Regions from separate parts of the Pseudomonas sp. Pse1 genome, predicted to be linked through region 2. Evidence: riboswitches for the same ligand, from Rfam matches in the RefSeq annotation. Region 2 holds a riboswitch; each other region holds the start of a gene.

Region 1 (9,852 bases), 99 kb from region 2:
CAACGAGCGAATGGACGCGGCGATTGGTTCGGTCAACGGCAGCGTGCGCTTCCATGGCCTGACGCCAACCAGCATGAAGCTCGAAGGGCTGGATCGGCACCTGCGGTTGATCGACAGCTACAAGAAACTGCATGCGGCACGGGCCAAAGTCGCGGGTGTTTGACGGCTGTAGGCGCTGGCTTGCAAGCGACTGGGGGCTCTGCGGTGTGTCAGAAACAGGAATAGCATTTTGAAATTTCACCCTGTCACCGCCACAGAAATCCCCGAGGTCCTGACCTTCGTTCAACAGGTCCGCGCCGAGTTGTTTCCCAAGCTCAGCGCCAGCGGCCTGCCGGCTGATCTGGCGCATTTCGAGGCGGTCTATCTGCGCGGTGACGGGCGGTTTCTGGTGGCGCGGGTCGACGGGCTGATCGTCGCCACGATCGGCTACCTGCCGTACGACGGACGTTTCCCCCAGCTGGATTATCGCGGCCGCAAAGTGGTCGAGGTGGTTCGGCTGTTCGTCCTGCCGGCTCACCGACGAGTCGGTCTGGCGGCGCAGCTGTACCGCGCCTTGCTGGCCCTGGCCCAGGCGGACGGCGTGCAGGTGGTCTACCTGCACACCCATCCCTTCCTTCCCGGCGCCATTGATTTCTGGATTCGCCAGGGCTTCGCGATCATCGATGTCGAGGCTGATCCGCTGTGGCAGACCACCCATATGGAATTCCAACTGGCGACTATTGAGCCTGCTGGTGCTGCAACAGACGGCTGAAACGCTCGGTGGCACGCTTTGGCAAGGCTGACGGGATTTCGGCTGGCTGGGCGGTGGTTGGACCGACCTGGATCAGCATCACCATGCCCATGGCCAGATGCGGGGTGCATTGGATGCCATACAGGCCAGGGATGTCGAAAACCTGCTCGATCTCCTGATTGATTTTGCCCTTGAACGCAGTAGCACCTGCCGGCAGTAGCCCCGCGACCGAAGCGGCGTTGTGTCCGCTTTGGCTGGGAATGAACCTGACACTGTCACCGGGCTCGATACGCAGGTAATCCGGCTCGTAGACCATGCTGCCAGCGGCACCACGGGTGAGCATTTTCACTTCAAAAGTTTGCGCCTGCAGGGCCGAGCAGAACAGGGCGCTGGCGAGCAGCAAGGGTAAGGATAGAGAGCGCATGTCGAGTCCTCGATTGATCAGGTGGCGCGCAAGCGCAGGATCTGCGCGCCATCGAATGGGTCCGTGAGGTAGTGGGCCTGTACGCCGAAGGTGGCGTGCAAACGTTGTGGCGTGAGCACTTCCAGGGGCTTACCGAGCGCCACCAGCCGTCCACGGTCGAGGATTGCCAGGCGGTCGCAGGTCAGGGCCTGGTTGAGGTCGTGCAGCACGATCAGGCTGGTAACGGGCAGCGCCTGCACACCCTTGAGAATCGTCAGTTGATGCTGGATGTCGAGGTGGTTGGTCGGCTCGTCGAGCAGCAGGATCTGCGGACGCTGGGCGAGGGCCCGGGCGATATGCACGCGCTGGCGCTCACCCCCGGACAGACCACGCCAGATGCGTGTGCTCAGGTGCGTGGCGTCGACATCGTGCAGGGCCTGGCGGACGATCGCCTCGTCCTCCCGGCTCCACGGGCTCAGGGCCGACAACCAGGGCGTGCGGCCGAGCGCGACGGCGTCGAACACGCGGATCGCGTCGTCGGTGTCGGCCTGTTGCTCGACCACCGCCAGGCGTTGCGCAATGCTGCGGCGCGAAAGTTTTTCCAGCGGCTGGTCAGCCAGCCACACACCGCCGGCTGACGGCGTGCGCAAGCCGGCCAACAGCTTGAGCAAGGTGGACTTGCCGGAGCCGTTGGGCCCGACGACGCCGAGGGTTTCGCCGGGGTGCAGATCGAGATGGATATCCTGCAGCAACTCGGCGTCACGCACCTTGAAGGACAGACCTCGGCACCTCAGAACGGGGGCGCTCATCGGGCGCTCCTGCGGCCGATCAGGATCAGCGCAAACACCGGCGCACCGACCAGCGCGGTGATCACCCCGACCGGAATCACCTGGCCCTTGATCAGGGTGCGTGACAGCACGTCGGCGGCAATCAGAAACAACGCGCCGGCCAGGGCACTGGCGGGCAACAGGCGCGAGTGCCCGGTGCCGAGCAGCAGGCGCACGGCGTGGGGAATTACCAGACCGACAAAACCGATGGAGCCGACAATGGACACCATCACCGCCGTCACCAGCGCCGCGCACCCCACCAGCACCAACTGCACCCGGCGCACCGGTATGCCGAGTGATGCGGCTGAATCGCTGCCAAAGGCAAAAGCGTCCAAGGCACGTCGGTGCAGCAGGCACAACACCAGACCCGCGACTGCCACCGGCACCGCCAGCCACACCGACGGCCAGCGCACCCCGCTGAGGTTGCCCAGCAGCCAGAACATGATGCCCCGTGCCTGTTCGGAGCTGGCCGATTTGGTGATCAGGAACGCGGTGATGGCGTTGAACAACTGCGAGCCGGCAATGCCCGCGAGGATGATTTGCCCAGTGCCACGGCTTGAACCGCTGAGTCGCGCCAGCAAAATCACCAGGGCGAACGCAGCCATGGCGCCGACGAAGGCGCCGGCCGACAAGGTCAGCATGCCGGCGCCGACGCCGAGCAGAGCCACCAACACCGCCCCGGTTGAGGCTCCGGCACTGACGCCCAGCAGATACGGATCAGCCAGGGGATTGCGCAACAACGACTGCAGAATCACCCCGCAGGTGGCCAGGCCGGCACCGCAGGCCGCCGCGACCAGGGCGCGGGTCAGGCGATAATTCCAGACGATGCCTTCGTCGATCGGGTCCAGCGCGTAGCCGGCGGCCCACAGTTTGTTTGCCAGCACCTGGAACACCACGTGAAGCTCAATGGCGGTTTCACCGATGGCCACGCCGGCGATGACAGCTGCCAACAGCAGCGCCATGGCCGACAAGCTTCTAATCAGACTCGCAGTCATTGCGGCAGGTTAAAGCGGTCGATGGCCTCGGCCAGTTGCTGCAGGCCGTCGAAGGTGCGCACGCTGGCCTGCATGGCCATCGCATCAAGCACGATGATGCGGTTGTTTTTCACCGCGTCCATGTTGCGTGTCACCGGGTCGCTGCGCAGAAACGCCAGTTTCTTTTCATGGTCATCGGCGGGGAAGCGGCGGCGGTCCATGCGCGCGATGACCAGGAAAGTCGGATTGGCCTTGGCGATGGTTTCCCAGCCGACCGTCGGCCATTCCTCGTCGGACTCGACCACGTTACGCACGCCCAACGTCGTCAACATGAAGTCGGGAACGCCCTTGTGGCCGGCCACATAAGGATCGATGTCCATGTCGGCGCTGGAGAACCAGACCAGGGCACTGAGCGGCGGGTGCTTTTTCTCGTGGGCCTTGGTAATCGATTGGGCGAGGCTGGCCTTGAGCTCGTCCGTCAGTTGGGCGCCGCGCTCGCGCACATCGAAAATCTCGGCGAGCTGCTCAATGCCCTTGTAGATGCTCTCGATGCGGAACGGCGCCAGGCGCGTACCGTCAGCGCCCACCAGGTTGTCCTTGGCTTCACAGTCTGAAGGCAGCAGGTAGGTGGGGATTTTCAGCTCATGAAATTGCTCGCGAGTGCCGACCACGCCTTGCGGACCGACCATCCATTCCAGCTCAACCGTCACCAGTTGCGGGCGCTTGCCGATCACCGCTTCGAAACTGGGATCGTTGTCCGCCAAGCGCTCGATCTTGTCGTTCTGCGCCTTGTACACCGGCAACACGTTGTTGAACCACAGCGACGTGCCGAGCACTTTGTCGCTCAGGCCCAGGGCGTAGAGCATTTCGGTACCGGCCTGGCCAATGGTCACGGTGCCGCTGGGCGCATGCTGGAAGGTCAGGCTGCTGCCGCAGTTTTCGAGGGTCAGTGGGTACTGGGTCGGGGTGGCCTGGGCCAGGGCGCAAAGAGCCATACCGGCAACGAGGGTCGAAAGGCGGGGCAACAGCATGGGGCAATCTCCATTTGAACCGTACAGGCAACAGCAGGGATACGGTTTGGAAACACACCCTCGAACACTGCGTTGAACACAGGGCAAGACCGCGCGACAAGGAAACTGGCGGGCAGCAGGGATGTCCTTCCCGGACACCCCGCCGGTTAGTGATTTTGCTTGGCCGGCAGGTCTCCTGACTCATGCGTCGTTGCCGCACCCCAGCCTTCCCGGAAATGATCCAGTGGCAGTTGTGGAGTGGGCTCGGCATCTACAGTTGCGGGGGCAGTTCCGATTGACACCGGGTGTGGTGTTTCGGATTCCCTATTAATCCCCTGGGGGACCGGCGGCGCTATGGTAGTCGATCACGGCACCGGGAGGAAATGCGCGGGCTGCCAACTAGGGCAGGCGCGGCGGATGGAAGTTGCTGTCGATGAGCGACTGGACGATTTCGATCGAGCCATTGATGGCGAACTGAGCGCCCATGCACACCAGCAAAAAGCCCATCAGTCGGGAGATTGCGTCGATCCCGGACTCGCCGGTTATGCGCATGATCAGCCCCGAGCTGCGCAGGCAGATCCACAGGATCAGCGCGGTGAACAGGAAGATTAGCGCAGGGGCGGCCATTATCACCCAGGCCGGGAACATCGTGCTGTGCTTGATCGTTGCCGCAGAACTGATGATCAAGGCAATGGTGCCGGGGCCGGCGGTGCTGGGCATAGCCAGCGGGATCAAGGCGAAGCTCTCCTTTTCCTTGACGTCATGGTCGGTCGTCGGTGGTGCGGGCGGTGGAAACAGCATCTTCATGCCCATGACGATCAGGATTCCACCCCCGGCTATGCGCAAACCGGGGATGGAGATGTTGAAGGCATCCATGATCAGTTCGCCGGTGTAGTAGGTTAGCGTCATGATCAGGAAGACATAGAAGGCCGTCAGCCGCGCCTGTTTATTCTTTTGCCGTTGGTTGAGTCCTTTACTCAGGGCGAGGAACAGCGCCACGGTGGTGGGCGGGTTGAGCAACGGCAACAACGCCAGCAATCCCAGGGCAATCGCGTTGAATAAATCACTCATGGGCGATTATGGGTTGGTCGAGGTTTTGATTTTCAGGATCTCGGTGTAGATCGCCTCGACCGTCTGCCCCACCTGCAGCTTCTTCATGCGCTCTTGAAGCTGCGGGTCCTCGACCTTGACCACCCTGACCTTGCCTTCTGGAGGCATCAGGGTCACTTCATGGGTCTTCAAATCGATCTGGGTAATCTTCGAGGTGACCTTGACCTGGCGTACCGCCTCGCCGCCGGGATTGGGGTTGTCTTTGGTGGCGCGAATGGTCATGGCTTCATCGCTGACTTTGGGTGCACCCCCCACCTGGGTGTCGAGTACATAGGCCACCGAGCGCAGCACCTGGATGTCGACGTTATCTCCGACTTTCAGGTTGGGCAGGGCTTTGGCTTGATCGGTCAGTTGCAGGGGAATCGGCTGCTTGTTGAGGCCTTCGATGGTGACCTGATAATTCGCCGCATCGACTGCCAGCACTTTCGTCACGAAGTGGCCTTCCATCGCGGTACTGCCCAACGGAATATCAGCCGCCTGGGCACTGATGCCGGCAGTCGACAGGAGAGTGGCAAACGCGACACGCAAGGCGAAGGATTTGACGGATTTCATGAGCTTGGTTTCCCTGTGATAGCTGACGGACACGCCCAAGAATAGTCGGTGTTCGGCAACTTGCCTGGTGACCTTATCGATTGAATTGCCGAGCATTTCGCCCTGCATGGGACTGTCTGCTATCTGCGATTTCACTGAGTTAAGTCAGCGAGCGATAGCCGGGCAGGCGATTAAACTTGAACTATTCTGATTTCGAACGGGCGCGCGCGGAGCAGCGACCGCAGTCGACCATCACAGCACTCACGTGGTGCGTACGCGCTGTTTTTGTTTTTCGGGAGGGGGGCGTCGTGCTCGACTACATTGCGCTGGGCATTCTTTTTTTTGCGGCAATCGTGTTGTTCTACGGGATTATCGTGCTGCACGACATACCCTACGAAATTGCCGTACACCGCAAACATCCGCATCAGGACGCCATTCATGCAGCAGGTTGGGTGAGTCTGTTCACCCTGCATGCGTTGTGGCCGTTCCTGTGGATCTGGGCGATGTTGTACCGGGAGGATCGCGGCTGGGGATTTCGCACGGATCCCGAGCAGTTGAAACTCGATGCGGAGCTGGTCAAGGAGCTGGCTGAACTGCGCCAACGCGTGCAGCGCCTGGAAGGGAAGACGCAGTCCGATGACTCTTCTATAGAAGGACGGCAATAAACCATGGACTTATTACTGATCCTTACCTACACCGCCATCTGCGTGGCAATCTTCAAGATTTTCCGTATTCCCCTGAACAAGTGGACGGTGCCGACCGCCGTGTTGGGCGGCGTGGTGTTGATTGGCGCGCTGATCTTCCTGATGAACTACAACCACCCGTATTCGGAGGTGGCGCGTTCGTACTTCGTCTCGGTGCCGATTATCCCGACCGTGACGGGCAAGGTGATCGAGGTGCCGGTCAAGGGCAACGAGCCGCTGAAAACCGGGGATGTGCTGTTTCGCATCGACCCCGAGCCGTTCCAGAACCGCCTCAAGTCGCTGAAAGCCCAGCAAATCTCCGCACGGGCTGATTTGTTCCGAATCAACGAACTGATCAAGCGCAACTTCGGTACGCGGCGCGAGCTGGATGCGGCCCAAGCCCTGGTGGACGACCTGCAGGGGCAGATCGACAACGCCCAGTTCGATTTGGACAACACCACCGTACGGGCACCGAGCAAGGGCTTCGTGACCCATGTTTCGCTGCGTGCGGGGATGATGGCGACCAAGTTTCCGCTGCGTCCGTCGATGGTCTTCATCCCGGAAGAGGGCCAATACTTTGCTGCCTGGATGCGCCAGAACAGCTTGCTGCGCCTGGTGCCGGGCGATGAGGCGGAGGTCGCCTTCGACGGCATTCCCGGACGAGTGTTTACCGGTAAGGTGAAGAATGTCATCAGTGTGATAGGCGAGGGGCAGATCCAGCCATCCGGCACCTTGCTCAGCTACACCGGATCGCCACCACCGGGTCGGGTGCCGGTGATCATCGAGATCACTGACCCGGATTATCCGGAGTACGCCAAGTTGTTACCCGGTGGCTCATATGGTCAGGCGGCGCTGTACAGCCAGCACTTCCACCATGTGGCGATCATGCGCAAGATACTGCTGCGCATGGCCGCCTGGATGAACTACATCTTCCCGTTCCATTGACAGATGAGGGGGGGAGACCGGCACTGGTCGGCTCCCCCTCGGTCATTCTCGCGATTCTTCACAAGTCCCTGAACAACGCTGACGGGCGCTACACATCTTCCACACTTAGGGGCCAGACCCATGAACCTTGCGGACTCGCCGTCGCCAAGTCCCGAGCCGGGGCGCATCGTGCGCAAGACCGGCGTCAACACCGGCTGGAACCGCTGGCTGCCCGGATTTCGCACCTTGCGCGAGTACCAGATCGCCTGGTTGCGCCACGACATCCTCGCCGGTCTGGTGCTGACCACCATGCTGGTGCCCGTGGGTATCGCCTATGCGGTGGCATCCGGGTTGCCTGGCATCTATGGCCTGTATGCGACCATCGTGCCGCTGATTGCCTATGCCCTGTTCGGTCCCAGCCGGATTCTGGTGCTGGGCCCGGACTCGTCGCTGGCGGCGGTGATCCTCGCCGTCATCCTGCCGCTGTCCGGTGGTGATCCGCAGCGCGCCGTGGCCCTGGCAGCGGCGATGGCGATTGTCTCAGGCGTGGTGTGCATCCTCGCCGGCATTGCGCGTCTGGGTTTTATCACCGAGTTGCTGTCCAAGCCGATTCGCTATGGCTACATGAACGGGATTGCCCTGACCGTATTGATCAGCCAGTTGCCGAAGATGTTCGGTTTCTCCATCGAGTCCGAAGGCCCACTGACCAACCTCTGGTCCATTGCCACGTCAATAGTCGACGGCAAGAGCAACTGGATCACCTTTGCGGTCGGCGCCACGACCCTGGCGGTGATCCTGCTGCTCAAGGGCAACAAACGCATCCCCGGCATCCTCATCGCCGTGGTCGGGGCGACGGTCGCTGTCGGCGTGCTGGATCTGGGGGCGAGTGCCGGGGTCTCGGTGCTCGGCGCGTTGCCCCAGGGCTTGCCGGCATTCGCCATTCCCTGGATTACTCGCGAAGACCTGGTCCCGGTGTTGATTGGTGGCTGCGCGGTGGCGCTGGTTTCATTCGCCGACACCAGCGTGCTGTCAAGAGTCTACGCGGCGCGCACCCGCAGCTACGTCGACCCCAACCAGGAAATGGCCGGTCTGGGCTTTGCCAACCTGGCGGCCGGGTTCTTCCAGGGCTTTCCCATCAGCAGCAGTTCGTCGCGGACCCCGGTGGCCGAAGCCGCAGGCTCGAAAACCCAGTTGACCGGGATCGTTGGTGCTTTGACGGTGGCCTTGCTGCTGATGGTGGCACCGAACCTGTTGCAGCACCTGCCCAATGCCGCACTGGCGGCGGTGGTGATTGCCTCGGCGATCGGCCTGATCGAAGTCGCCGACCTGCGGCGTATCTATCGCATCCAGCGCTGGGAGTTCTGGCTGTCGATTGTCTGCACCATCGGCGTTGCGGTGTTCGGTGCGATTGAAGGGATCGCCCTGGCCATCGTGCTCGCCGTGATTGAGTTTCTCTGGGATGGCTGGCGTCCCTATTCCGCGGTGCTGGGGCAGCCCGACGGGGTCAAGGGCTACCACGATATCCAACGTTATCCACAGGCCAGTTTGATCCCCGGGCTGGTGCTGTTCCGTTGGGATGCGCCGCTGTTTTTCGCCAACGCGGAACTGTTCAACGACCGTGTGCTGGACGCCGTGGCCGCCTCGCCGACGCCGGTACGCTGGCTGGTGGTGGCCGCCGAACCGGTGACCAGCGTCGACGTGACCTCAGCCGATGTGCTGGCGGAACTGGACGAAACCCTGCATGCAGCGGGCATCAAGTTGTGCGTGGCCGAGATGAAAGACCCGGTCAAGGACAAGCTCAAGCGCTTCGGCCTGTTCGCCCGTCTGGGCGAAGCGGCGTTCTTTCCCACAATTGACGATGCGGTCAGCAACTATCTGGCGCTGTATCCCGGCGACCGCCAGCACTGAAATCATTGGCCGGCCTTGCCCCTGATCAATTGGCGCAAAGCGAAGCGATTGGGGTGGCAGGCCTCAGCCACACCGCGCGGCAGCGGCAACGGTTCGTTGTCCAGCCAGGCGGCCAGCAATTCGCCGGACAGCGGCGCGGTGATCAAGCCGCGCGAGCCGTGGCCGCTGTTGGCGTAGAGGCCTTCTAGCCACGGGCAGGCGATGTCCGGAACCTGCCGCGCATCTCGGGCCAGGGCTGCATAGGCCTCTATGAAGGCCTGGCGATCGGCGAGCGGGCCAACGATGGGCAGGTAGTCCGGGCTGGTGCAGCGAAAGGCGGCCCGGCCTTGTAACTGCTGCGGATCGAGTTGATCGGCGTGCAGACGCGTCACCAGGTCAGTGGATATCTCTTTGAGCATTTCCAGGTTGCCTAGGTGTTCGGCGGTGGTCGGCGTCAGATCGTCGCTGTGGAAATCGAAGCTGGCGCCCAGGGTGTGTTCGCCCAAGCGGGCCGGAGCGACGTAGCCTTCGGCGCAGACCACCGTGGAAAGGCACTGGCTGTCGGCGGTTTGCGGCAGGCGGGTGATTTGCCCGCGAATGCGCTTGAGCGGCAGTTCGGCGCTTTGCGCGAAACGCTTGATTTCGGCGGCGCCGGCGAGGACCACCAACGGCGCGCTGGCCAATAAGCTCTCGCCGTCCCAGGCTTGCCACTGATCATCGACCTTGCGTAACTCCACGGCCTCGCGGTGACTCAGCAACTGCACGCTGGGGTG
Region 2 (9,852 bases):
TCCGGGTAGGCGGAGGTGGTCATGACCGCACGAACGCTTAACCTCGACGACGCCCTCTATCACTACCTGCTGGATGTTTCGCTGCGTGAAACGCCGCTGCTGCGCCGTTTGCGTGACGAAACCCAGGCCCTGCCGATGGCGCGCTGGCAGGTGGCGCCCGAACAGGGGCAGTTTCTCGCCTTGCTCATCAAGCTCACGGGTGCCCGGCGCGTACTCGAGGTGGGGACCTTCACCGGCTACAGCGCGATGTGTATGGCGGCGGCGCTGCCCGAGGATGGCCGGCTGATCTGCTGCGATATCCCCGGCGACTACAACGCCACTGCTCGCCGTTATTGGCAGGAGGCCGGTCTCAGCGAGCGCATCGAGCTGCGTCTGGCGCCTGCCTTGCAGACCTTGGCCGAACTTGAGCGGGAGGGGCAGGGCGAATGCTTCGACCTGATGTTCATCGACGCGGACAAGGCCAATTACCCGGCCTATCTGGAGCATGCCCTGCGTTTGCTGCGCACCGGTGGGCTGGCGGTGTTCGATAACACCCTGTGGAGTGGGCGAGTGCTGGAGAGCAATCCGCAAAGCGAAGATACTCGCGCCATCCAGGCCTTGAATCGGGCGCTGAAGGATGATGTGCGGGTTGATCTGTCGTTGCTGCCACTGGGTGATGGCCTGACGCTGTGCCGCAAGCGCTGACATTAGCGTGTAGCGGACACTCGCCAGACCTTGTTGCCCACGTCATCGGCCACCAGCAGGCTACCCTGTTGATCGATCACCACGCCTACCGGCCGTCCCATTGCCTCTTCATCCTTGTTCAGAAATCCAGACAGGACATCCACTGGCACGCCAGAGGGTTTGCCGTTGTGAAAGGGCACGAAAATCACTTTGTAGCCGCTGTGGGGGTCTCGATTCCATGAGCCATGCTGGCCAATGAACGCACCCTCGGTAAAAGGTGCTGGCAACTTGCTGCCCTCGGCAAAGGTCAGGCCCAGCGAAGCCGTGTGCGGGCCTACGGCGTAGTCCGGGGCAATGGCTTTGGCGACCAGGGCCGGATCCTGCGGGCTGACCCGCGCATCGACGTGCTGTCCGTAATAGCTGAACGGCCAGCCATAGAAACCGCCGTCCTTGACCGAGGTGATGTAGTCCGGCACCAGGTCGCTGCCGATCTCGTCCCGTTCATTCACCGCCGTCCACAGTGCTTTGCTGTTTGGTTCCCAGGCCATGCCGTTGGGGTTGCGCAGGCCGGACGCAAAAATCCGGTGATTGCCGGTGGCCCGATCCACCTCCCAGATCGCCGCGCGACCCTGTTCCTGGTCCAGACCGTTCTCACCGACATTGCTGTTGGAACCCACGGTGACGTAGAGCTTGCTGCCGTCGGCGCTGGCGATCACATTTTTGGTCCAGTGGTGATTGAGGGGGCCGCCTGGCAGGTCGATGACTTTCATCGGTTTCGAGCTGATCGTGGTTTCACCTTCGACGTAGTTGAAGCGCAGCAGCCGGTCGGTATCGGCCACGTATAAGTCATTGCCCACCAGGGTCATGCCGAACGGCGAGTTGAGGTTTTCGATAAAGGTGGTTTTTGTCTCGGCGACGCCATCGTGGTTGCTGTCACGCAGCAGGGTGATGCGGTTGGCGCTGGGCACCGTGGCGCCGGCACGGCCCATGACTCTCTTCATGACCCAGCCGCGCAGGCCTTTGCTGTCGTCTGGTTTGGGCGGCGCGTTGGTTTCGGCCACCAGCACATCGCCATTGGGTAGCACGTACAGCCAGCGCGGATGGTCGAGGCCTTCGGCGAAGGCCGCGACCTGGGTGCCGGGGGCTGCGGTCGGTTTGGCGCCATCGCTCCAGCCCACGGCCGGGGCGATGTTGACGGTGGGCAGCAAGGTTTTGTTCGGTGCCGGCAACTCGGGGGAGGGGCCAGTGCCCTCGGCGACTTTTAATACCGCGGTTTCGCCGCAGGCGACCAGGACTGCGGCCAGTGTGAGGACAACTGTCAGGCGGGACGTTTGCATGCCGATCTCCCATTCATAACCGCACATGAGGGGTAGAGGATGGCGCGCCGCCGAAGGTTCAATCGGTCAGAGAGCGGCTTCCTTTAATTGACGCTCCACCCCCAACCCACTAACCTTCGCGACTTGTTTCAGGTGCTCGGTGACTCGTGGGTCGATCGAGTGAAACAGGGAAGCCGGTGAGGGCGCGTTCTGCTACAGAACGGGCGACGATCCCGGCGCTGCCCCCGCAACGGTAAATGAGTAAAAGTGCTGCCATCAGCCACTGTGTCGAGCGCGACATGGGAAGGCGCAGCGCCCGGCCAATGGCCGCTCATGAGCCCGGAGACCGGCCTGATCCATCCAGCGGCATCACGGTGGGCGATGCCAGGCTTCTTGCCGTCTATTTCCATGCCTGCCCGCCGTTATCCAGCCTCAACGGAGAGCTCCCCCATGACTGATTCCCCCGAACGCGACGAACGTCACCTGGCGCGCATGCTGCGCAAAAAAGCGGTGATCGACGAGCGCATAGCCAACTCGCCCAACGAATGCGGGCTGCTGCTGGTCCTGACCGGCAATGGCAAAGGCAAGAGCAGTTCGGCGTTCGGGATGCTTGCACGGGCCATGGGCCACGGCATGCAGTGCGGCGTCGTGCAGTTCATCAAGGGCCGCAACAGCACCGGTGAGGAGCTGTTCTTTCGGCGATTCCCGGAACAGGTGCGGTTTCATGTGATGGGCGAAGGGTTCACCTGGGAAACCCAGGATCGCCAGCGTGACATCGCTGCCGCCGAAGCCGCCTGGGCCGTGTCCCGCGAGCTGCTGCGCGACCCGGCCATCGGCCTGGTGGTGCTGGATGAGCTGAACATTGCTCTCAAACACGGCTATCTGGATCTTGATCAGGTGCTCAGCGACCTGCAGGCCCGTCCGCCGATGCAGCACGTGCTGGTTACCGGTCGCGGCGCCAAGCCGGAAATGATCGAGCTGGCGGACACCGTCACCGAGATGGGCATGATCAAACATGCATTCCAGGCCGGGATCAAGGCGCAAAAAGGTGTCGAGCTGTGAGCCACTGTTCATGAATAACCCTCGTCATTGCCCCGCCGTACTGATTGCCGCGCCGGCGTCCGGTCAGGGCAAAACCACCGTCACCGCCGCCCTGGCACGCCTGCATCGCAATCAGGGACGCAAGGTCCGGGTGTTCAAGTGCGGCCCGGATTTTCTCGATCCAATGATTCTCGAGCGCGCCAGCGGCAATCCCGTGTACCAACTGGACATGTGGATGGTCGGCGAGCAGGAAAGTCGACGCCTGTTGTGGGAAGCGGCCCTGGACGCGGATCTGATCCTGATCGAAGGGGTTATGGGGCTGTTTGATGGCACCCCGTCCAGCGCCGACCTGGCCCGGCACTTTGGGGTGCCAGTGCTGGGGGTCATCGATGGCACGGCCATGGCCCAGACCTTTGGCGCTTTGGCCCTGGGTCTGGCGCGCTATCAGCCGGACCTGCCGTTTGCCGGGGTCCTGGCCAACCGGGTCGGCACCTTGCGTCACGCGCAGTTGCTCGAAGGCAGCTTGACGGAGGGCTTGCGCTGGTATGGCGCGTTATCCCGCGAGACCGGCATCGAACTGCCGAGCCGTCACCTCGGGCTGGTGCAGGCCAGCGAACTGAATGATCTCGATCTGCGTCTTGATGCGGCGGCAGACGCCCTGGCCAGCAGTTGCGAGGTGGCATTGCCGCCCGCCGTGACCTTTGCCGCGCCCGAAGTGATCCCCGCCGAGCCGCTGTTGGCCGGGGTGCGCATCGCCGTAGCCCGCGACGAAGCCTTTGCCTTCACCTATGGCGCGAGCCTCGACCTGTTGCGGGCGATGGGCGCCGAGTTGTGTTTCTTCTCGCCGATTCGTGACCAGCAATTGCCTGAGGCGGACAGCCTGTATCTGCCCGGTGGCTATCCGGAATTGCACCACGAGGCACTGGCGCAAAACAGCGCAATGCTCGCTGCTATCCGCGCTCACCATGACGCTGGCAAACCCTTGCTCGCCGAGTGTGGCGGCATGCTTTACCTGCTTGACTCGCTGACCGACGTTGAGGGCGTACGCGCCGAACTGGTCGGCTTGCTCAGCGGTGACGCGGTGATGCAAAAGCGTCTGGCCGCGCTGGCATTGCAAGCCGTGGAGTTGCCGGAGGGCGCGTTGCGCGGGCATACCTATCACCACTCGCTGACCAGCACCTCGCTTGAACCGATTGCCCGTGGCCTGAGCCCGAATGGTGGGCGTGGTGCCGAAGCGGTCTACCGTGAAGGGCGGATGACCGCATCCTACGTACACTTTTACTTCCCCTCAAATCCGTCAGCGATCGCCGCGTTGCTCGCGCCTACAGCGAACCACTCATGAGCATCAACGCGTTTTCCGAAGCGGAACGCCAGGCGGTCTATCGGGCCATAGCCGAGCGCCGCGATATGCGCCATTTCAGCGGCGGCACCGTCGCGCCGGAGCTGTTGCGGCGCCTGCTCGAAGCAGCGCATCAGGCGCCGAGCGTCGGTCTGATGCAGCCCTGGCGGTTTATCCGCATCAGTGACCGGGATTTGCGCCGGCAGATCCAGAATCTGGTGGAAGAAGAGCGGATGCGCACCGCCGAGGCGCTGGGTGAGCGCTCCGACGAATTCATGAAACTCAAGGTCGAAGGCATCAACGACTGCGCCGAAGTGCTGGTCGCGGCCTTGATGGATGACCGTGAGCGGCACATTTTTGGCCGCCGGACCTTGCCGGAAATGGACATGGCGTCGCTGTCCTGTGCCATCCAGAACCTTTGGTTGGCTTCTCGTGCCGAAGGTCTGGGCATGGGTTGGGTGTCGTTGTTCGAGCCACAAGCGCTGGCCGAATTGCTCGGCTTGCCGGCGGGGGCCAAGCCGCTGGCGGTGTTGTGCCTGGGACCGGTCAACGAATTCTATTCAGCGCCGATGCTGGCGCTGGAGGGCTGGGCGCAGCCGCGTCCGCTAAGCGAACTGCTGTATGAAAATAGCTGGGGAGTGAGTCAATGAGTGTGGCGTTGCTGAGTGTCGCCGCCGTTGCGCTGGACGCGTTACTGGGCGAGCCGAAACGCTGGCATCCGCTGGTAGCGTTCGGCCGCTTTGCCGATCGGGTCGAGCAGCGCTTCAATGCCGCCGGTCGCGGCTGGCGCAGTCATGGCGTCACTGCCTGGGTGATCGTGGTCGTGCCTTTGACCCTGCTGGCCACGGCCTTGTCCTGGTTGCCCTATATCGGCTGGCTGGTGGAAATTCTCGCGTTGTATTGCGCGCTTGGCCTGCGCAGTCTCGGCGAGCATGTCGAACCGGTGGCCCGTGCCTTGCGCAGCAACGACCTGGACGAAGCCCGCCACCGCGTCGGTTATCTGGTCAGTCGCCAGACCAGCGAACTGGACTCTACCGAAGTTGCCCGGGCGGCGACTGAGTCGGTGTTGGAGAACGGTAGCGACGCAGTATTTGCGGCGTTGTTCTGGTTTGCCGTGGCCGGTGCGCCGGGTGTGGTGCTTTATCGCCTGAGCAATACCCTTGATGCGATGTGGGGCTATCGTAATGAACGTTTCGAGCGTTTTGGCTGGGCGGCGGCAAAAATCGACGATGTGCTGAACTATGTTCCGGCGCGGCTGGTGGCCCTGACTTACGCGGTGTTGGGCAAAACCCGTCTGGCGCTCAAGTGCTGGCGGACTCAGGGGCCGACCTGGGACAGTCCCAATGCCGGGCCGGTCATGGCTGCCGGTGCGGGGGCACTGGGTGTGGAGTTGGGTGGGGCGGCGATCTATCACGGCGAGCTGCATCAGCGTCCGCAACTGGGCGAGGGTGTGCCGGCGGATGCCGACTCGATCGACCGTGGCTGGCAACTGGTCCAGCGCGGGGTGTGGTTATGGTTGCTGATTCTCTGTGTGGGAGCCGAGTTCTATGCTTGAGCACGGTGGCCGCCTGCGCAAGGCGGCCTTGCACTATGGCATTGCTGAAGCCGACTGGCTCGACCTCTCCAGTGGCCTGGCGCCGTGGCCGTGGGCGATCCCGGAAATCGCACCGCGAGCCTGGGCACGCTTGCCGGAAACCGAAGACGGCCTGGAGCAGGCCGCGCGCGAGTACTACGGCGCCAGCCAGGTGCTGCCGGTCGCCGGTTCGCAAATGGCCATCCAGTTGCTGCCGCGCTTGCGCCGTGCCGGCAAAGTCGGCGTGCTTTCTCCCTGTTATGCCGAACACGCCGAGGCCTGGCGGCGCAACGGTTACATCGTGCGCGAAGTGGTGGAGCAGGAGGTGGACTTCTACCTCGATAAGCTCGACGTGCTGGTGGTGGTCAATCCAAACAATCCCACAGGCTTGAGCCTGACCCCGGAGCGCTTGCTTGATTGGCATGCGCGGTTGGCCCAGCGCGGTGGCTGGCTGGTGGTCGATGAAGCCTTCATGGACAACACCCCGCACCTGAGCCTGGCGGCCTTTGCCAACCAGGTCGGGCTGATCGTGTTGCGCTCTTTCGGCAAGTTTTTCGGCCTGGCGGGCGTGCGCCTGGGTTTTGTCCTGGCGGAACGCAAATTGCTCAAGTTGCTCGCCGAACAGGTCGGCCCCTGGGCGGTCAGTGGGCCGACGCGGGTGCTTGGCCAGGCTTGCCTGCGCGATACCGAAGGGCATCAGCAGCAACGCCTGCGCAGCGAGGCGGCCAGCCTGCGTCTGGTCGAACTCCTCGAACGGCATGGCTTCAAGCCCCACGGTGGTTGCGCGTTGTTCCAGTGGCTGATCACCGAGCGCGCCGAGCACCTGTACGAATTCATAGCACGGCAAGGCATCTTGCTGCGCCTGTTCAGTCACAACAGCAGCGTACGTTTTGGCCTGCCGGCTGACGAAAATGACTGGCTGCGCCTCGAACGCGCCTTTGTTGCCTACGCCAAGGAAGCCTCATGACTACATTGATGGTGCAGGGCACTACGTCCGATGCCGGCAAGAGCACCCTGGTGACGGCGCTGTGTCGCTGGGTGACGCGCCAGGGCGTTGCGGTGGTGCCATTCAAGCCGCAGAACATGGCGCTCAACAGTGCCGTCACTGCCGATGGCGGCGAGATCGGCCGGGCCCAGGCGGTTCAGGCCCAGGCCGCGCACCTCGAGCCGCACACCGATATGAACCCGGTGCTGCTCAAGCCCAACAGTGACACCGGTGCGCAGGTGATCATCCACGGTCGCGCCGTCACCACGATGAACGCCGTCGCCTATCACGACTACAAAGCGATCGCGATGCAGGCAGTGCTGGCTTCTCATCAACGCCTGAGCGCGACGTACCCGGTGGTCATGGTCGAAGGTGCCGGCTCACCGGCGGAGATCAATCTGCGCGCTGGCGACATCGCCAACATGGGCTTCGCCGAGGCGGTGGATTGCCCGGTGCTGCTGATCGCCGATATCAATCGCGGCGGTGTGTTCGCCCATCTGGTCGGTACCCTGGAGTTGCTCTCGGCCAGCGAACAGGCTCGGGTCAGGGGCTTCATCATCAATCGCTTTCGCGGTGATATCGCACTGCTGCAACCGGGCCTGGACTGGCTCGAGGCGCGCACCGGCAAACCGGTGGTTGGCGTCCTGCCCTATGTCATGGACCTGCACCTGGAAGCCGAAGACGGCATCGACCAGCGCCAGACCGACAAGGCCGAGCAGGTGCTCAATGTGCTGGTGCCGGTCTTGCCGCGCATCAGCAACCACACCGATTTCGACCCGCTGCGCCTGCATCCTCAGGTCAACCTGCAGTTTATTGGCCCCGGCCAGCCGATACCGCCGGCTGATCTGATCATCCTGCCGGGCTCGAAAAGCGTGCGCAGCGATCTGCGTTACCTGCGCGCCAACGGCTGGGACACTGCCATTGCCCGGCATCTGCGTTACGGCGGCAAGGTGCTGGGGATCTGTGGCGGCCTGCAAATGCTGGGCGAGCAGGTGCATGACCCGTTGGGCCTGGAGGGCGCGGCGGGCTCCAGCGCCGGCCTGGGGTTGCTGGCCTTTGAAACCGTGCTCGAACAAGAGAAGCAACTGCGCAACGTGCGTGGCCGGCTGGCGCTGGAAAATGCCGAGGTCAGCGGTTACGAGATTCATGCCGGGGTGACCAGCGGCCCTGCGTTGGAAAATGCGGCGGTATTGCTGGATGACGGGCGTTGCGATGGCGCACAGAGTGCCGATGGGCAGGTACTGGGCACTTACCTGCACGGTCTGTTCGAATCTGCGGCGGCGTGCAGTGCACTGCTGCGCTGGGCCGGATTGCAGGATGTGCAGGAGGTCGATTACCACGGCTTGCGCGAACGCGATATCGAACGCCTGGCGGATCTGGTGGAAAAACACCTGGATACCGAATTGTTGCGTCAGCTCTGTGGGATTTGAATTGACTGCTCGGGATGAGGCTCTCAGCCTCACGGCATTTTTCAGGAAGCCTTCATGCACCAACTAATCCTCGGCGGCGCCCGCTCCGGCAAAAGCCGCCTGGCCGAAAAGCTCGCCAGCAACAGCGCCCTGGAAGTGATCTATATCGCCACCAGCCAACCCCTGGATGGCGAAATGAATGCCCGCGTGGCCCATCACCGTGAACGCCGTCCCGTCGAATGGGGCTTGATCGAGGAACCGCTGGAGCTGGCCCGTGTGTTGCGCGAAAACGCCAATGCCGAGCGTTGCCTGCTGGTGGATTGCCTGACCCTGTGGTTGACCAATCTTTTGATGCTCGATGATCCCGCGCGCCTGGCCCAGGAGCGTGAAGCTTTGCTGGAGTGCCTGGCGACATTGCCGGGTGAAGTTCTGTTAGTCAGCAACGAGACCGGTATGGGTGTCGTGCCGCTGGGCGAATTGACTCGCCGTTATGTCGATGAAGCCGGATGGCTGCATCAAGCCCTCGCCGAGCGTTGTCAGCGTGTCGTATTGACCGTTGCCGGCTTGCCCCTGACGTTGAAAGGTAGTGCGTTATGACAGATTTCTGGTGGCTGAATCCCTGTAAGGCCGTTGATGCCGAGGCTGTTGCCCAGGCGAACGCCCGGCAGCAGCAACTGACCAAACCCGCTGGCTCGCTAGGCCAACTGGAAAACCTCGCGGTGCGACTGGCCGGGTTGCAGGGGCGGGTAAAACCGAGCCTGGAGCAACTGTGGATCACTATCTTTGCCGGTGATCACGGGGTGGTTGCCGAAGGTGTCTCGGCCTATCCGCAAGAGGTCACTGGGCAGATGTTGCACAACTTTGTCAGCGGCGGCGCAGCGATCAGCGTGTTGGCGCGGCAACTGCGAGCGCAGTTGGAAGTGATCGACCTGGGCACGGTGAACCCTGCGTTGGACCTGCCGGGTGTGCGCCACTTGCGTCTGGGGGCCGGCACGGCCAACTTCGTTCAGGGCCCGGCAATGACCGCAAGCCAAGGCGAGCAGGCGCTGCAGGCTGGTCGGGACAGCGTGTTACGGGCCATCGAAGCAGGCGCCCAGTTATTTATCGGTGGCGAGATGGGCATCGGCAATACCACGGCGGCCAGCGCCTTGGCGTGCGCCTTGCTCGACTGCCCGGTGGCGCATCTAACCGGTCCGGGCACCGGCTTGAATGCTGCCGGCGTCAGTCACAAGGCGCAGGTCATTGAGCGCGCCTTGGCCGTGCATGGTGCGCAGCGTGGCGATCCACTGCAGACCCTGTTCAACCTTGGCGGCTTTGAGATCGCTGCACTGGTCGGTGCGTACCTGGCCTGCGCCCAGCAAGGCTTGCCGATCCTGGTGGACGGTTTTATCTGCAGCGTCGCCGCGCTGGTGGCGGTGCGCCTGAACCCGGCGAGCCGTGAGTGGATGCTGTTCGGCCATCGCGGCGCGGAGCCAGGACATCGCCATCTCCTGGAGAGCCTGCAGGCCACGCCGTTGCTCGACCTT
Region 3 (9,852 bases), on a different contig from region 2:
AGAATCGCGACGATTTTTCACGATCGGGACCCGGGACATGTCGTATCGCATTTTCACCAGCCTTTTTGCGCTGCTTATCAGCAGTTTCGCGGCAGCGCAGGACAGCGCCCCGGCGATCTCCTATACCCGCGATATCCAGCCGATCTTCACTGAAAAGTGCGTGGCCTGCCACGCCTGCAACGACGCCGCCTGTCAGCTCAACCTGGGCAGTGGCGAAGGCGCGGCGCGCGGGGCGAGCAAGGTCCCGGTTTATGACGGTGATCGCAGTACGGCGTCGAGCCCGACGCGGATTTTTTACGACGCCTTTGGCAAGCAAGCCTGGCAGAACAAGGGCTTCTACCCGGTGGTCGAGACCCAGGGCAGCCAGGCCGCGTTGATGGCGCGGATGCTCGAGCTGGGGCACCAGACCCCATTGCAACCCAATGCCAAGCTGCCGGACGAAATCGTCCTGGGGCTCAACCGCAATAACATGTGCCCGCAGCCGGCGGAATTCGACGGCTATGCCAGCCAGCACCCGAAAGAAGGCATGCCGCTGGCGGTCACCGGGCTGACCGACGCGCAATACCAGACCCTGCAACGCTGGCTCGCCTCGGGCGCGCCCATCGATGAACAGGCCCTCGCGCCGAGCGCGCAAGAAGCCGCGCAGGTGGTGCAATGGGAAAACCTGCTGAATGCCCCAGGCGCCCGGGAAAGCCTGGTGGCGCGCTGGCTGTACGAGCACTTGTTTCTCGCCCATGTCTACTTCAAGGGTGGCGAGCCCGGGCACTTCTTCCAGTGGGTGCGTTCGCGCACCCCGACCGGCCAGCCGATCGACCTGATCGCCAGTCGCCGCCCCAACGATGATCCGGGCACCCAGGTGTACTACCGGCTGTGGCCGGTGCAGGGGGTGATTGTGCACAAGACCCACATCAGTTATCCGCTGAGCCCGGCCAAGCTGGCCCGGGTCAAGAGTCTGTTCTACAGCGGCAACTGGCAAGTCGACGCCTTGCCCGGCTACGGCCCTGAGCGCCGCGCCAACCCGTTCGAGACCTTCCAGGCGATTCCGGCTCAGGCGCGTTACCAGTTCATGCTGGATAACGCCGAATACTTCGTGCGCACCTTTATTCGCGGTCCGGTGTGCCGTGGGCAGATCGCGACCGATGTGATCCGCGATAACTTTTGGGCGCTGTTCCAGGCGCCCGAGCATGACCTGTACATCGTCGACCCGAACTACCGGCGCCAGGCCACGCCGCTGCTGGCGATGCCTGGGCAGAACGATGATGTCGGCAGCGTTCTGAGCCTGTGGCACACCTACCGCGACAAACGTAACGATTACGAAGCCCTGCGCCGCGACAGCTACGCCGACGCGCCGGCGCCGAGTTGGTCGACCCTGTGGGCGGGCAACGACAACTCGTTGCTGAGCATTTTCCGCCACTTCGACAGTGCCTCGGTGACCAAGGGCCTGATCGGCGATGTGCCGCAGACCATGTGGCTGTTCGACTACCCGCTGCTGGAGCGCACCTACTACCAATTGGCGGTGAACTTCGACGTTTACGGCAACGTCTCGCACCAGGCGCAGACGCGGCTGTATTTCGACCTGATCCGCAACGGCGCCGAGCTGAACTTCCTGCGCCTGATGCCGGCCGACTCGCGGGATGCCTACCTCGACGACTGGTACCAGAACAGCGGCAAGCTGAAGATGTGGATGGACTATGAAAACATCGACGATGACACCCCGACCGCGCTGAGCCTGGATGCCAAGGACCCGATGCGCGACTTCACCCACCAGTTGCTGGCACGCTACGGCGACCTGAATGCCCGGCCGGATCCGATCAACCGCTGCGACGGCGCCTATTGCTCGCGGGCCAATATCGACCCGGCCCTGCAGGGCGCCGAGCAGGTCCTGAGTCGTCTGGTGTCGCGCCCGGCGGCAGGCTTGAAGGTGATTGACCAATTGCCGGAAGCGACCATGCTGCGCATCGAAATCCCTGGCGGCAAGCGCGAGATCTACAGCCTGCTGCGCAACCGCGCCCACAGTAACGTGGCGTTCATGCTCGGCGAATCGCTGCGCTATCAGCCGGGGCTCGACACCCTGACGCTGTATCCCGGCGTGCTCAGCAGCTACCCGAATTTCATGTTCAATATTCCGGTGGCCGATGTGCCGGAATTCGTCGAGGACATGGAAAACGCCAAGGACGCCAACCGTTTCGAGCGCATTGTCGAGCGTTGGGGCATTCGTCGCAGCCATCCGCTGTTCTGGGTGTATTTCCACGATTTGAGCCGCTATATCCACGAAACCGACCCGGTGGAAGAGGGCGTGCTGGACATGAATCGCTACGAGAACCTGTGATTGAGCGCGGATTAAGGTCCGCGCTTTAACCCGACAAAAATACTGGGACTTTGTCCGGCGCCACGTTTGGCGTAAACTGCGCCCAAGCCTGCGAGGAAATTCCATGACTGCTATTACCATCACCGACGCCGCCCACGATTACCTGGCTGATCTGCTGTCCAAGCAGAACACCCCGGGCATCGGCATCCGCGTTTTCATCACCCAGCCTGGCACCCAGTACGCCGAGACCTGCATTGCCTACTGCAAGCCGGGCGAGGAAAAGCCGGAAGACACCGCGCTGGGGCTGAAAAGCTTCACCGCCTACATCGATCACTTCAGCGAAGCTTTCCTGGACGATGCAGTCGTCGACTACGCCACCGACCGCATGGGCGGCCAGTTGACCATCAAGGCGCCGAACGCCAAAGTGCCGATGGTCAACGCCGACAGCCCGGTCAACGAGCGCATCAACTACTACCTGCAAACCGAAATTAACCCGGGGCTGGCCAGCCACGGCGGCCAGGTCAGCCTGATCGATGTGGTTGAAGACGGCATCGCCGTGTTGCAGTTCGGCGGCGGCTGCCAGGGCTGCGGCCAGGCGGACGTAACCCTGAAGGAAGGCATCGAGCGCACCCTGCTCGAGCGCATTCCGGAGCTCAAGGGCGTGCGCGACGTGACCGATCACACGCAGAAAGAAAACGCCTACTACTAAGGCGTTCGCTGCGACTAAAAAAACGGCGTCCGTGAGCGCCGTTTTTTTATGCCCTGTAGGAGCATCTGGCTTTACGCGTCATCGTTGACGATTTTCGCTGGCAAGCCAGCTCCGACAATGGCCGTGGTAGAGCAGAAACATTACGGCCTATACAAATGCGCATGCCCCGCCCGATACAGCGATGACTCGCTGAAACTGTCACTGGCCAACACCCGGCCCACCAGAATCAGTGCCGTACGCCGGAACCCCTTGGCCTGCACTTTCTCGGCGATATCGGCGAGGGTTCCCAGCACCCAGTCCTGATCCGGCCAACTGGCCCGGTGTACCACGGCGATCGGGCAATCCGCGCCGTAATGGGGCAGCAGTTCGGCGACGATTTTCTCCAGGTGATTGACCCCCAGATGAATGGCCATGGTGGTGCCGTGGGCGGCCAGGCTGCTGAACGACTCGCCGGCGGGCATGCTGGTCTTGTCGGCGTAGCGGGTGAGGATCACGCTCTGGGCGATGTCCGGCAGGGTCAGTTCAGCCTCCAGCAACGCCGCGCAGGCGGCGGTGGCGGTGACGCCGGGGATGATTTCGAAGGGGATGCCCAGCGCCCGCAAGTGGCGGATCTGCTCGCCGATGGCGCCGTACAGGCTCGGGTCGCCGGAATGCACGCGGGCCACATCCTGGCCCTGGACGTGAGCCACGCGGATCAGCTCGATGATCTGTTCCAGGTGCAGTTCGGCGCTGTTGATCACGTGTTCGGCCTGGTGGCCTTCAAGCGCGGCAGCCGGCACCAGCGAGCCGGCGTAGATGATCACCGGGCAACTGCGGATCAGCCGCTGGCCCTTGACGGTGATCAGTTCCGGATCGCCGGGGCCGGCGCCGATGAAGTAGACGGTCATGGCCGGCTCCTGAGGGTTCTAGGGAAGGGGCAGATGAGCGATGCTCATGATGAAAAGGGAATTATCGCAAGAATTGAAGGGGGCTAACGCAGGAACTCGCTCGCTCCTACAGGTGTGCGGGGTATTGCCCATTATCCGGCACACGCCAACGCAAAGGTCGCTTGCGCATACTTCTGTCGGGAAATCAGCAAGGTCGCTGGCGCCTGGGCCAGTGCTTCGGCAAGGGCGAGGGCAGCGCTTTCGGCGACGCCGTAACAACCCGTGCGCTCGAAAGCGATCTGGGACTGGTGGCTAAGCCGTGCTTCGTAAGCGGACAATTGCTCGCTGCTGAACACGGTCAGGGGCAAGCCCAGTTGCTCAGCCAGTTCGATAAGCCCGGGTTCATCACGTTTCAGGTCGATGCTCGCCAGCGCCGTGATCGATTGCAGATCGATCCGCTGTGCCTGCAAGGCCTGGTCGAGTAACGCGCGCAGCGTGCTGGCCGGGCAGCCGCGTTGGCAGCCCAGGCCGACCACCAGGGTCGGCGCTGCGCGCGTTTCACTCATGCCTGATAGTGGCCTGCGCTTTTGCGCCGGAACAACCAGGCACTGATCAGCCCAAGGGCCAGCCAGAACGCCACGTTGGTCAGCTGCGAAGCGATCTTGAACTGCGCTTCGAGGGCCTCGGGGGCGAGCATCGAATGCACTTCCGGTTGCGGCGCGCCGACGATGTGCGGCACCGCTAAGATGGCCACGCCGAGTGCCTTCAGCAGCCAGTTCTTGCCGAAGGCGATCAGGGCGATACCGGCAGCAGTAGACGCGGCAGTACCGATCCACCACATCTGCCGCTGCGCCAGATCCGCGGCGGCGGTGCCCGGCAACTCCGGCGGCAGGCCGAGGGTCGGCGCGAGGACGAAGGTGGCGTAACCGGCCAGGCCCCAGAGCAGGCCCTGGGACGTGCGGGTCGGGGTGCGCAGGGTGTAGAGTCCGGCGAGCATCAGCGCGAAACCGACCGCCACCACCAGGTTGCCGCCGGTGGTCGACAGCACGCGCTGCCAGCCGTCTTCCGGCTCCCAGGCCTCGGCGTCGTGGCTGTGGGCAGCCATCGCCGAGTCGGCATGTTCATGCACTTGCTCGACGGCGGGCTCGGATTTCTCGTAGGTCTCGGCCTGCAAAATCAGCGGCGAGACCCAGAAGCTTTGCAGCAGGGTCAGCAGAAGGGCGGCCAACAGCCCGCTGAAACCTGCGGTTTGAGCAATACGCTTGATCATCTGGGCAGGTCTCAGTGGCACGGGAAAGCGGCGCTGTGCCGGGTGTCGTGAGCGGCGTTGTGCACGGCTTCGATGTGCGAGAAGCCGGCGAAGTACACCAGGCACGCACCGAGGATCGAGGCGCTGAGGGCGGCGACCAGGCGTTGGCCCAGTGTGGTGGTGCCGGCGGCGGTGGCGTGGCGAGTGCTGCTGATGGTCGACATGGCGCTTACCTCTGGTCAGTCAGGGGTGATCCGTGCGCATGCAAGCCTCCGCGAGCAGGCCGCGGAAACTGAAACAGCGCCCGCCCACCGCGGGTTTGTTATTCAAGTATTGCGGGCCGGTCTCCGGGCTCACGAGGGGCTGGCGTTGGCCAAACCTTCAAGAATCGCCTTCCCATGCTGTACATCAGGCACAGTGGCTGTGATTCTTCACTCGCTTACCGTTGCGGGGGCAGCACCGGACTGACATGGGCTTGAAGTAAAGCTCATGATTCACCGGTTTCCCGTTTCACCCTGTGAAGGGCACCCGTAACAAGGTGTGTAGGAGAGCATGGGCGGGTGCTGGCGTCAATCTTGATACCGAGTTGACCCCTTCGCGAGCAGGCTCGCTCCCACAATGGATTTGCGGTCACCAGAACCATTGACCGAGCCCAGTACGATGCGTAGCCTTGCACCTTCGAGGTTCTTCGGCCCCTGCGCCGAAGCTAAGAAGGGAACGCGGTCGATGCCGCGGCTGCCCCCGCAACTGTGAACGGTGTCGTTGCTGCCAGGCCACTGCACGCTCTTCCGAGCGGCGGGAAGGCGCAGTAATCGCCAGTCGAAAGACCGGCCCACCGTCAGCCAGGAGACCTGCCTCGATCCAGATTCTCACTACAACCGGGCGGGGTGATCCGGTGGCGAACTGCTCCCGCGCGCGTCTGCGTCGCTGGTTCTCGTCCCGTATGCCCGCCACCTTGCCAAAGGGCATCCGATGAAAACACTGGCCAAACTCCCCGTCACCATCGTTACCGGCTTCCTTGGCTCGGGCAAAACCACCTTGCTGCGGCACATGCTCGACAACGCCCAGGGCCGGCGCATCGCGGTGATCGTCAACGAATTTGGCGAGCTGGGCATCGACGGCGAAATCCTCAAGCAGTGCTCCATCGGCTGCACCGAAGAAGAAGCCAGCGGCCGGGTCTACGAGTTGGCCAACGGTTGCCTGTGCTGCACCGTCCAGGAAGAATTCTTCCCGGTGATGCGCGAGCTGGTGGCGCGCCGTGGCGACCTCGACCACATCCTCATCGAAACCTCTGGCCTGGCCCTGCCCAAGCCGCTGGTCCAGGCTTTCCAGTGGCCGGAAATCCGCAGCGCCTGCACGGTTGACGCGGTTATTACCGTGGTCGACAGCCCGGCCGTCGCCGCCGGCACCTTCGCCGCCTTCCCTGACCAGGTTGACGCCCAGCGCAAGCTCGACCCGAACCTTGACCACGAGTCGCCGCTGCACGAACTGTTCGCTGACCAACTGGCCAGCGCCGACTTGGTGATCCTCAACAAGACCGACCTGATCAACCCCGAAGACCTGGCCCGAGTGCGCCTGGAAGTCGCCGAGGAACTGCCGCCGGCGGTGAAAATCATCGAGGCCAGCAGCGGTCGCGTGCCGCTGGACGTGCTGATCGGCCTGGGTGCCGGCTCCGAAGAACACATCGACAGCCGCCACAGCCACCACGATCACCACCATGACGGCGACGATCATGAAGACCACGATCACGACGCCTTCGATTCGATCTCCATCGAACTGCCGCAAGCCGATGAAAGCCTGCTGCTCGATGCCCTGACCCAACTGGTGGTGCAGCACGGCATCCTGCGGGTCAAGGGTTTCGCGGCGATCCCGAACAAACCGATGCGCCTGCTGATCCAGGGCGTGGGCACTCGTTTCGACAAGCACTTCGACCGTCAGTGGGGCGCCGAAGAAGCGCGCATCACGCGCCTGGTGCTGATCGGCCAGGAACTGGACGCGGCCTTGCTCGAAGCGCAACTGCGCGCCGCCCTCAGCGTCTGATCCATGCACCTGCTCAGGACCCAGCCCGGCGGATTCGTCTCCGAGGACAACATTGCCGATCTCGGGCAAACCCCCGCCGAGCTGGTGATCCTGTGCAGCGGTGACTCCAGCCTGGCGCTGCTGGCCGAGGCGGCGCAGCAACTGCCCGGGGACTACCCGAGCCTACGCCTGGCCAACCCGATGCAGGTGCAGAATCACGCCTCGGTCGACCTGTATGTCGATCAGGTGCTGCGCCACGCCAAGGTGATCCTGATCTCGCTGCATGGCGGGATCGCCTATTGGCGCTACGGCGTCGAGCGCCTGATCGAACTGGCGCAGCGCGGTGTGCAACTGATTCTGGTGCCGGGCGACGACCGTCCCGACCCGGAGCTCAGCGACTTGAGCACCGTGCCGGCGGAAGACCGCGAGCGGCTCTGGCACTTCCTGCGTCAGGGCGGCAAGCACAATGCTCTGGAGCTGTATCGCTGCCTGGCCAGTCGCTGGCTTGGCCGCGACTATGCCTGGGGCGAGCCGCAAGTGCTGCCACGCACGGCGATCTATCATCCGCATCACGCCCATCCTAACCTGACCGATTGGCAAGCCGACTGGCGGCCCGGTCAGCCAGTGGCGGCGCTGCTGTTCTACCGCTCGCACTTGCAGGCGGCCAACACCGCGTTCGTCGATGTGTTCTGCCAGCGCTTGCAGGTGGCCGGACTCAATCCCTTGCCAATCGCCGTCGCCAGCCTCAAGGAGCCCGGCTGCCTGACGGTCGTCGAAGACTGGCTGGACGAGGTGCAGGCCGCGCTGATTCTCAACACCACCGGCTTTGCCCAGTCCAGCCCCGAGGCGCCGCACCTGCGGCCGTTCCGCCGCGATATCCCGGTGATCCAGGCGATCTGTGCCCAAGACAACGAGCCGGGCTGGAGTGCCAGCGAACAGGGGCTCGGCCCGCGTGACCTGGCGATGCACATCGCCTTGCCGGAACTGGATGGGCGGATCATCAGTCGGCCCATCAGCTTCAAGGACCTGGCCTGGCGCAGCGAGCGCAGCCAGTGCGATGTGGTCTGTTACCGGGCGCACCCCGAACGCATGGATTTCGTCGCCGAACTGGCCCGGCGCTGGGCCGAGTTGGCGCGCGTGCCGAACGGCGAGAAACGGGTGGCGCTGATTCTTGCCAACTATCCGACTCGCGATGGACGCATTGGCAACGGTGTCGGCCTGGACACCCCGGCAGCGGCCTTGAATATTCTGCGAGCGCTGCAGGAGCAAGGCTATCCGCTGCCGGTCGAACTGCCCGTCAGCGGCACCGCGTTGATCCAGCAACTGCTCGGCGGGGTCAGTAACGATCTCGACAGCATCGACCTGCGCCCCTGCCAGCAAAGCCTGGCGCTGGAGGATTACCGGGCGATGTTCGAGGCCTTGCCGGAAGCTAACCGCAGCGCGGTGCTGCAACGCTGGGGCGAGCCGAGCGCGGACCCGATGTACCGCGACGGGCGGCTGATGATCGCCGGCCTGCGCTTCGGCCTGACCTTTGTCGGCATCCAGCCGGCGCGCGGTTATCAGGTCGATCCGAGCGCGGTCTACCACGACCCGGACCTGGTGCCGCCCCACGCCTACCTGGCGTTCTACTTCTGGCTGCGCAAGGTCTACGGCGCCCATGCGCTGATCCATGTCGGCAAACACGGCAACCTAGAATGGCTGCCGGGCAAGGGTGTTGGCCTGTCCGAGCAGTGCTGGCCGGATGCGCTGCTCGGGCCGCTGCCGAACATCTACCCGTTTATCGTCAACGACCCGGGCGAGGGCGCCCAGGCCAAACGCCGCACCCAAGCGGTGATCATCGACCACCTGATGCCACCCCTGACCCGCGCCGAAACCTACGGCCCGCTGCGCAATCTGGAGTTGCTGGCCGACGAATATTACGAAGCGCAACTGCTCGACCCACGGCGGGCTCGCGAACTGCAGCGCGACATTCTGGCGCTGGTGCGTGAGACCCACATTGACCGTGAGCTGCAACTCGATAGCGACGCCGACGCGGCGATCTGGCTGCCGCGCCTGGACACCTACCTCTGCGACCTCAAGGAATCGCAGATTCGCGATGGGCTGCATGTATTCGGCGAGTCGCCGAGTGGGCGTTTGCGCATCGACACCTTGCTCGCGTTGTTGCGCATTCCCCGGGGGGATGGTCGGGGGGCGCAATCGAGCTTGTTGCGGGCGTTGAGCAAAGCCTTTGCGCTGGGGTTTGATCCGCTGGATTGTGCCCTGGCCGAACCCTGGAGCGGACCGCGCCCGGAGGTGTTGGCCGCGATTACCGACGAGCCCTGGCGCACTGCGGGGGATAGCCGTGAGCGGTTGGAGTTGTTTGCCAGCCAACTCATCTCCCAGACATTGAGCCCTGATACCTGTAGGAGCGAGCCTGCTCGCGATGGTGTATCAGACACATCGCAGTCGCCTGACACTCCATCGCGAGCAGGCTCGCTCCTGCAATGGTCTGCATCGGTAGAAGTCGAAGCCATCCTCGACCACCTGCGCGAAGTCGTCGCCCCGCGCCTGGACGCCTGCGGCCCGGCGGAAATGCACGGTTTGCTCAGCGCCCTCGCCGGACGTTTCGTCCCCGCCGGCCCCAGTGGTGCGCCAAGTCGTGGGCGCCTCGATGTGTTGCCCACCGGGCGTAATTTCTACTCGGTGGACGTGCGCAACCTAC

Evidence for each region. Region 2 has a riboswitch for cobalamin ahead of cobO (cob(I)yrinic acid a,c-diamide adenosyltransferase). Riboswitches for the same ligand answer to the same signal wherever they lie in the genome.
Region 1: another riboswitch for cobalamin. It lies ahead of NR126_RS09970 (ABC transporter substrate-binding protein); the one in region 2 lies ahead of cobO (cob(I)yrinic acid a,c-diamide adenosyltransferase).
Region 3: another riboswitch for cobalamin. It lies ahead of cobW (cobalamin biosynthesis protein CobW); the one in region 2 lies ahead of cobO (cob(I)yrinic acid a,c-diamide adenosyltransferase).

The regions. Positions count from the first base shown of each region.
Region 1 covers NZ_JALJRO010000005.1:162,399-172,250, forward strand. Annotated here, with positions in the region: gene NR126_RS09945 (OsmC domain/YcaO domain-containing protein) at 1-163, shown strand, start outside; gene NR126_RS09950 (GNAT family N-acetyltransferase) at 230-751, shown strand; gene NR126_RS09955 (pseudoazurin) at 717-1,154, opposite strand; gene NR126_RS09960 (ABC transporter ATP-binding protein) at 1,172-1,942, opposite strand; gene NR126_RS09965 (iron ABC transporter permease) at 1,939-2,955, opposite strand; gene NR126_RS09970 (ABC transporter substrate-binding protein) at 2,952-3,965, opposite strand; cobalamin riboswitch at 4,113-4,307, opposite strand; gene NR126_RS09975 (MarC family NAAT transporter) at 4,344-5,015, opposite strand; gene NR126_RS09980 (hypothetical protein) at 5,022-5,606, opposite strand; gene NR126_RS09985 (DUF3302 domain-containing protein) at 5,894-6,250, shown strand; gene NR126_RS09990 (HlyD family secretion protein) at 6,254-7,213, shown strand; gene NR126_RS09995 (SulP family inorganic anion transporter) at 7,334-9,100, shown strand; gene mnmC (bifunctional tRNA (5-methylaminomethyl-2-thiouridine)(34)-methyltransferase MnmD/FAD-dependent 5-carboxymethylaminomethyl-2-thiouridine(34) oxidoreductase MnmC) at 9,103-9,852, opposite strand, start outside.
Region 2 covers NZ_JALJRO010000005.1:63,310-73,161, forward strand. Annotated here, with positions in the region: gene NR126_RS09440 (class I SAM-dependent methyltransferase) at 22-684, shown strand; gene NR126_RS09445 (sorbosone dehydrogenase family protein) at 687-2,000, opposite strand; cobalamin riboswitch at 2,114-2,349, shown strand; gene cobO (cob(I)yrinic acid a,c-diamide adenosyltransferase) at 2,430-3,041, shown strand; gene NR126_RS09455 (cobyrinate a,c-diamide synthase) at 3,052-4,362, shown strand; gene bluB (5,6-dimethylbenzimidazole synthase) at 4,359-5,009, shown strand; gene cbiB (adenosylcobinamide-phosphate synthase CbiB) at 5,006-5,914, shown strand; gene cobD (threonine-phosphate decarboxylase CobD) at 5,907-6,899, shown strand; gene NR126_RS09475 (cobyric acid synthase) at 6,896-8,347, shown strand; gene cobU (bifunctional adenosylcobinamide kinase/adenosylcobinamide-phosphate guanylyltransferase) at 8,402-8,923, shown strand; gene cobT (nicotinate-nucleotide--dimethylbenzimidazole phosphoribosyltransferase) at 8,920-9,852, shown strand, end outside.
Region 3 covers NZ_JALJRO010000023.1:39,485-49,336, reverse strand. Annotated here, with positions in the region: gene NR126_RS24945 (fatty acid cis/trans isomerase) at 38-2,329, shown strand; gene nfuA (Fe-S biogenesis protein NfuA) at 2,433-3,017, shown strand; gene cobM (precorrin-4 C(11)-methyltransferase) at 3,158-3,904, opposite strand; gene NR126_RS24930 (cobalamin biosynthesis protein) at 4,036-4,449, opposite strand; gene NR126_RS24925 (CbtA family protein) at 4,446-5,153, opposite strand; gene NR126_RS24920 (CbtB-domain containing protein) at 5,165-5,356, opposite strand; cobalamin riboswitch at 5,453-5,679, opposite strand; cobalamin riboswitch at 5,797-6,006, shown strand; gene cobW (cobalamin biosynthesis protein CobW) at 6,105-7,172, shown strand; gene cobN (cobaltochelatase subunit CobN) at 7,176-9,852, shown strand, end outside.